Linked DNA regions of Polyangium spumosum. The protein of the gene in region 1 interacts with the protein of each later gene in a pairwise test. Links are inferred from orthologs where the notes say so. Each region holds a gene or a part of one and is shown on either strand. Other genes may lie near its edges.

Evidence for each region.
Region 2: the proteins of def (region 1) and GF068_RS16725 interact in binary tests that used the Escherichia coli proteins (3 or more experiments, as listed by UniProt). The link is inferred for Polyangium spumosum from one-to-one orthologs.

Annotation. Positions count from the first base shown.
Region 1 is NZ_WJIE01000001.1:729,056-732,348, reverse strand. Bases 138-3,119 are described here. They hold def (peptide deformylase), read right to left. Parts: upstream 1,890-3,119; coding sequence 1,386-1,889; downstream 138-1,385. Other genes in these bases: GF068_RS03100 (ATPase, T2SS/T4P/T4SS family), read right to left, coding at 2,026-3,119; ribD (bifunctional diaminohydroxyphosphoribosylaminopyrimidine deaminase/5-amino-6-(5-phosphoribosylamino)uracil reductase RibD), read left to right, coding at 138-1,229. In the rest of the region: transcriptional regulator NrdR, read left to right, coding at 1-81; more of ribD, read left to right, coding at 99-137; more of GF068_RS03100, read right to left, coding at 3,120-3,293. UniProt on the Escherichia coli protein: Removes the formyl group from the N-terminal Met of newly synthesized proteins. Requires at least a dipeptide for an efficient rate of reaction. N-terminal L-methionine is a prerequisite for activity but the enzyme has broad specificity at other positions.
Region 2 is NZ_WJIE01000004.1:686,356-689,426, reverse strand. What follows is about bases 75-2,834. They hold GF068_RS16725 (aspartate-semialdehyde dehydrogenase), read left to right. Parts: upstream 75-830; coding sequence 831-1,838; downstream 1,839-2,834. Other genes in these bases: GF068_RS16720 (AAA family ATPase), read left to right, coding at 1,926-2,834; GF068_RS16730 (PQQ-binding-like beta-propeller repeat protein), read right to left, coding at 75-753. In the rest of the region: more of GF068_RS16730, read right to left, coding at 1-74; more of GF068_RS16720, read left to right, coding at 2,835-3,071.

The DNA.
Region 1 (3,293 bases):
GCCAGCGTCTACCGCTCCTTCCGAGACGTGGACGAGTTCCTCCGCGAGCTTGGTAAGCTTGTGAAGGCGAAGGGCCCCTAGTAGATCCGGGCTGACCCATGACGACTGCCTCCGAATCCGATTTTGATCTCGCCACGATGCGCCTCGCGCTCGAGGAGGCGAGGAAGTCCCAGCCCTCGCCGAATCCGCCGGTCGGGGCCGTCGTCGTGAACGAAGCGGGTGAGGTGGTCGCAGCGGCCTACCACGTCCGCGCAGGGGAAGAGCACGCCGAGGTCGTCGCCCTGCGCCGCGCCGGTGACGCCGCGCGAAACGGCACGATCTTCGTCACACTCGAGCCCTGCAACCACCACGGACGCACGCCGCCCTGCGTGGACACCATCCTGCGCTCGGGCGTCCGCCGCGTGGTCATCGGTTGCCTCGATCCCAACCCGAACGTCGACGGCGGAGGCGCCGCGCGCCTCACCGAGGCAGGCCTGACTGTCGACGTGGGCGTCGCCGGCGCCGAGGCGCGCGCGCTCATCGCGCCATGGGCAAAGTTCATCACGACAGGCATGCCCTACGTGTCGCTCAAGCTCGCGCTCTCGCTCGACGGGCGCATCGCGACCCGGAGCGGCTCCTCGAAGTGGGTCACGGGCCCCGAGGCGCGAGCCAAGGTTCAGGAGCTCCGCGCGCAGCACGACGTGGTCGGCGTCGGCATCGGCACGGCCCTCGCCGACGACCCGCGCCTCACGGTGCGCACGCCCGGGCTCGCCGAGCAGGGTCGATGCCCGACCCGCGCCGTCTTCGACACCCACCTGCGCCTGCCGCTGCACAGCCGGCTCGTGCAAACAGCACGTGAGGTGCCGACCTGGGTGCTCACGGGCGAGGACGCGCCAGGCGCAAACGAGCAGGCGCTCGTCGACGCAGGTTGCGTGGTGCTCCGCGTGCCGAACTCGGCCGAGGGCCGGGTGGAGGTGTCGGCGGCGCTGCGCATCCTGGCAGCACAAGGCGTGGTCTCGATCCTCGTCGAGGGTGGCGCAGAGCTCGCGGGCAGCCTGCTCGCCGCACGCCTGGCCGACGAGCTCCACGCGTTCATCGCGCCCATCCTTCTCGGCCCGCGCGGCCGCCCCGGTGCCGTCGACTGGGCCGGCCCCGACACGCCAAGCGAGGCGCCGCGCATCGTCGATCCTCGCTGGGCCCTCTGCGGCCGCGACGCCTACGTCAGCGGTCCGCTCGCGTTCCCGCGCTGAGCGTCCGCTGGCGCCACGGGTGTGGTCTTGCCTCGTGCCCGCTGGACGAACTGCGCATCGCGCAGTTCATCCACCTTCGGTCCAGGCCGTGCCTGGTCCGGGTGCAGGGGCGGACAGCCCCTGCCGGGGCCTGGGGCAGCGCCCCAGCGCCACGCTTCAGCTTGCGGCGTGCTTCTGCATCTTGCGCTGGATGATGCGCTTCTTGAGCATGCCTACGCGGTCGATCATCAACACGCCGTCGAGGTGATCGTGCTCGTGCTGGATGGCCACGGCGAGCAGGCCGTCGGCGGCGAGTTCGAAGGTCTTGCCGTCGCGGCCTTGGGCGCGCACGCGGAGCGCTGTCGCGCGCTTGATGTCCTCGCTCACGCCCGGGAACGACAGGCAGCCTTCGGGGCCTACCTCTTCGCCTGTCTTCGACAGGATTTCCGGGTTGATGAAGACCATCAGGTTGCTTGGCTCGTCTTCGGCGGCGATGTCGATGATGAAGATCCGGTGTGCCTCGCCGATCTGCGTGGCTGCGAGGCCCACGCCCGGCGCTGCGTACATGGTCTCGGCCATGTCGTCGATGAGCCGCTCGATCTCGGGCGTGATGCGCTCGACGGGCTGGGCCTTCTGGCGGAGGCGGGGGTCGGGATAGTGCAGGATGGTGCGGATGGCCATGTTCGCTTCTTGGGTCTGCCTTCGGAACCCACGCTGCCGTGACGTCACGTCGGCAGGACAGCTTGCATCAGGATAGCTTAGTCGGACCTCTTCGTCCTGCCGAGCAACGTCGAGACGCGCTCGCCTGGGGCTGCTTTTACTTCGCGCGCCGGAAGATTGCCGGATCGACCGGCGTGCCCCGCGCTGCCAGGTCCTCCGCGATGGCCGGGATTGCGCCGGTCGCGTGCAGGCTTCCCTCGATCGCGCCGCCTGCGGCGGTCCGCTCGATGGTGAACGTGAAGATGTCTCGGGCCACGAGGGCGCCGGCTTCCACACGTAGGTCTGCGACGCGCATGAGGCGTGCTCGTCCGTCGCGGAGGCGGGCGACTTCCAGCGCCAGGTCGAAGGTGCTCGCCAGCGCCTCGCGGGCGGCTTCCACCGTCGTGCCTGGCCGGGCTGACACGAGGTCCGCTGTCAGCCGCGCGAGGGCGTGACGCAGCGTCGGCGCGCGTGCTGCTGCGAGCACGCTGCTCGCGCCTTCGCCGAGGGCGCCGATCAGCTCCGAGGCCGTGGCTCCGGCGAGCGCGCCGATCACGATCCGATCCGGGCGCATGCGCGCGGCGACACGCGTCGCGCCGGCTGCTGCGTCTGCGCTCGGGCCGAGCGGGATCAACAACACGTTCGCGTGTTGCACCGGGATCTCGTCGTCGTCTTGCAGCGAGACGACGCGCTCCTCCGGGCCGAAGCCTTGCGCGAGTGCTGCGACGAGCGAGCCGTGCCCCGAGCCCGTCGGCCCTGCCACCAGCACGTTCGCGCGGCACGCCGTTCCTTGCGACAGCAGCGTCGCCACGGCTCGCGAGAGCAGCCCCGCGCGCACGAGATCTTCCAGCGTGCTCGCCTCGATCCGCTGCGGCTTGCGCAGCACCACCACGAGACCCTTCGCGCCTGCCGCGGGCAGCGCGCCGAGCAGCCGCGAGCCGTCCGGCGCGCACAGATCCACCGCGCCGGGTGCGTCGAGCTCTGCGCCTGCGCGCTTCGCGAGTCGACGCAACACGCGCGCGCCGGCCTCCTCGCTCGTGAACGGCATCTCTCCTGTCGGCTGCTTGCGGCTCTTGCGGAACGCGACGAGGCGGCTGCTCCCTTGCGCGTGGATCTCCACCACGTCGTCGTCGGCGAGCAGCGGGCCGATCGCGCCGAGCTCGATGAGCTCGCGTCGCGCTTCTTGCACGAGCTGCTCCACGCCTACGCCTTCGGGCACGAGGCCCGCGACCTTCATCGCCGCGGCGCGCTCCTCGATCGCACCCGCGATCTTCGTCGTGAACGCCGCCTCGAGCGGCGCGCCTGCGGCGAGCGGGGCGAGGTCCAGGCTCTCGGCCACGCGCTCGACGAGGGTCGCGAGCGCTGCGCGGTGCTGCGTCGACGGAC
Region 2 (3,071 bases), on another replicon or contig:
CTTGCCGCCCGTGACGAACATCGTCGGCTCGCCGTCCACGACCGAGATCGCGGCGGGGCGCTCGGGCAGGTGGAGCGGCCTCCAGGTCGCGCCCGCGTCGAACGTGGCGAGCACGCCGCGCAGATCGGCGTCGACGACCCCCGAGAACCCGTCGGCGAACGCGAGCCCCCCGTACGCGGCGGCGGGCGGCAGCGGCGCGAGGGATCGCACCTCGCCCGTCTCGGTGTCGACCGCGACGAGTTTTCCGTTCGACGCGAGCCTGAGGTAGAGCCTGTCGAACCCCGGCACGACGTCCGTCGTGGTCGACGAGAACTGCACGAGCGGCCGGAGCTTCCCGAGCCACGACGAGGCGCGCCAGAGCTGCGTGCCTCCGCCGGAGGTCGCGTGGAAGACGAACCCGCCGCCGAGCCGGCTCGGCAGCTCGACGGAGCGCACGTGACCGAGCGGCAGGAGCTCGTTCGCCCGCTCGGTCCTTCCGTCCTCGTACGTGACGAGCCGCATGCGATCGACGAGCACGCGCCGCGCGCCCGCCTCGTACGCGATGACCCCGCGATCGCCGCGCACGTCGGGCAAGAGCCGCGAGGGCGAGACCATCGGGACGAGTTTTCCGGGGACGGCGGCGGGCTTCTCCGCGGGCGACGCGGACCCCTTCGTGGCGCCGCCCGACGCGCCGGATTTGCAGCCTGTCACCGGGAGCGTCGCGAACGCGAGGAGCGCGACGAGGCTCGAAGCGCGGGATGTACGGCCTCGCATCACGGCCATGCTAGCGCGCGGCTCGCCGGCCCGCAGCGTTCTTGCGTGGACCGCGGCGCGTGCGCTAGAGCGGGCGCATGTCGTGTGTCGTTGCTGTCGTGGGCGCCACGGGCGTGGTGGGGCGGGAGATGTTGCGGACCCTGGAGCATCGGCGCTTCCCCGCGACCGAAGTGCGCGCCCTCGCGTCGGCGCGCAGCGTGGGGAGCCGCGTGCCGTTCCGGGGCGGCGAGCTCGAGGTGAAGCTCGCCTGCGCGGAGGCCTTCGACGGCGTGGACATCGCGCTCTTCAGCGCGGGGGCCGCGGCCTCGCGTGAGCTCGCGCCGCTCGCGGCTCTGCGTGGCGCCGTGGTCATCGACAACTCGAGCGCGTGGCGCGCCGATCCCGCGTGTCCCCTCGTCGTGCCCGAGGTGAACATGGACGCCGCGAAGGACCGCCCGAAGGGCATCATCGCGAACCCGAACTGCAGCACGATCCAGATGGTCGTCGCGCTCGGCCCGCTGCACGCCGCCGCGCGGCTCAAGCACATCGTCGTCTCGACGTACCAGGCCGCGAGCGGCAAGGGCCACGCGGCGATGGACGAGCTCATCACGCAGACGCGCGAGCTCGCCTCGGGCGCCGAGCCCACGGCGAACGTCTTTCCGGGCTCCCTCGCGGGCAACCTCCTCATGGACTGGAAGAGCGGGAGCCTGCCCGACTGGTCGGAGGAGGAGCTCAAGATGGTGCACGAGACGCGCAAGATCCTGGGCGACGCATCGATCGGCGTGACGCCGACGACGGTGCGTGTCCCGGTCGTCACGGGCCACAGCGAGGCCGTACACGCGCAGTTCCACCGTCCGATGACGGCGAGCGAGGCGCGCGACCTCTTGCGCCGCGCGCCGGGTGTGCGGCTCTTCGACGAGCCCTACGCGCCGGGCCGGCACCCGCAGCCGCGCGAGGCGGCGGGCACGGACGAGGTCTACGTGGGCCGCGTGCGCGACGACCTGGCGGTGCCGGGGGCGCTGAACCTGTGGATCGTCGCGGACAACCTGCGGAAGGGCGCGGCGTTGAATGCGGTGCAGATCGCGGAGCGGCTCGTGGGCGGCTGAGCGGCTGAGGCGGAAGAAGACAGAGAGCTTGGCGAGCGCAGGAGTCTCGACAGCGGTACGAGACTGTTCTACCGCTTTGGGAGACCCATGAGCGGCGAGCACGACCAGGATGCGCCTTCTGTCCCGCACGGCGAAGGTGGCGAGCCCGCGGAGGCGACCACGCCGAGGCTGCGGCTGCGGTCGCTCAAGGTGCATGCGTTCCGCGACGTGCGACCGGGGACGGAGCTCCGGTTCGGGGACGGTTTCCACCTGATCCTCGGCAAGAACGGATCGGGAAAAAGCACGCTCGTGGAGCTGCTCGCCGCGATGTCGACGCTAAGTTTTCGTCGACCCTTCTTCGCGGAGACGCCGTTCCACGTGGAGGCGTCCTTTGCGGTCGGTGAAATCGCTCTTCATGCGAAGATCCGTCGAACTTTCGAGACGGATGTCGTCCTCCCGTTGGGGGGCCCCACGACACACGAAGCAGCGGAGGTCTTGATTCGTGTCGAGCAACGAGACCCTTCGCTCTGCTATTGGATACAAGCGCGCACCGGCAAGGGTCTCGGTGTCTTCACGAAGGACCCGGAAAACGGACCTGCAACACCGGTCCACGAACTTGCCTGGGCAGACGATCCCCTCGACTTGTCAGTCGCGCTGCCCTTGTTGAGCGCTGCGTTCATAAAAAACGCCGACACACCCGCATTCGACCATCCGGCAATCCCCACCGCCCTCGCCCGGGTGTTCGACTATCCTGGCACCACTGCCCCGTTCGATGAGGCGCTCGGCGCGCTCCGCGCGATGGTGGGCGGTGGCTTGACCGTCCTGCTGAGCTCCAAGGTTCAATCGCACCCATGGCTTCCTCCTCCTCTGCATTTCGAGGGCAAGGGCGAACCGATCTCGCTTCCGTTGTCGCTCCACCCGCTGCTGAAGTCAGTCATCGAGCAACTCGGCTTCGATGACGCGAAAGCATACTTCGGCCCGGGCGCGTCCACGGACTCCGGGTGGCGTTACTCCTCGCCCTCCTTCCAGTTCTTCCGCGGGGGTAAACCCGTGCGGCGGCACGACCAGCTCTCCTTCGGCCAGCAACGACTCTTCTCGTTCGCCTGGTACCTGGCATGCAACCCCGATGTCGCGATCGCCGACGAGCTCGTCAACGGCCTCCACTCCGATTGGATCGACTGGTGCGTGAACGTGCTTCGCGATCGGCAAAGCTTCCTCACCAGCCAGAACCCGATCCTCGTGGACACCGTACCG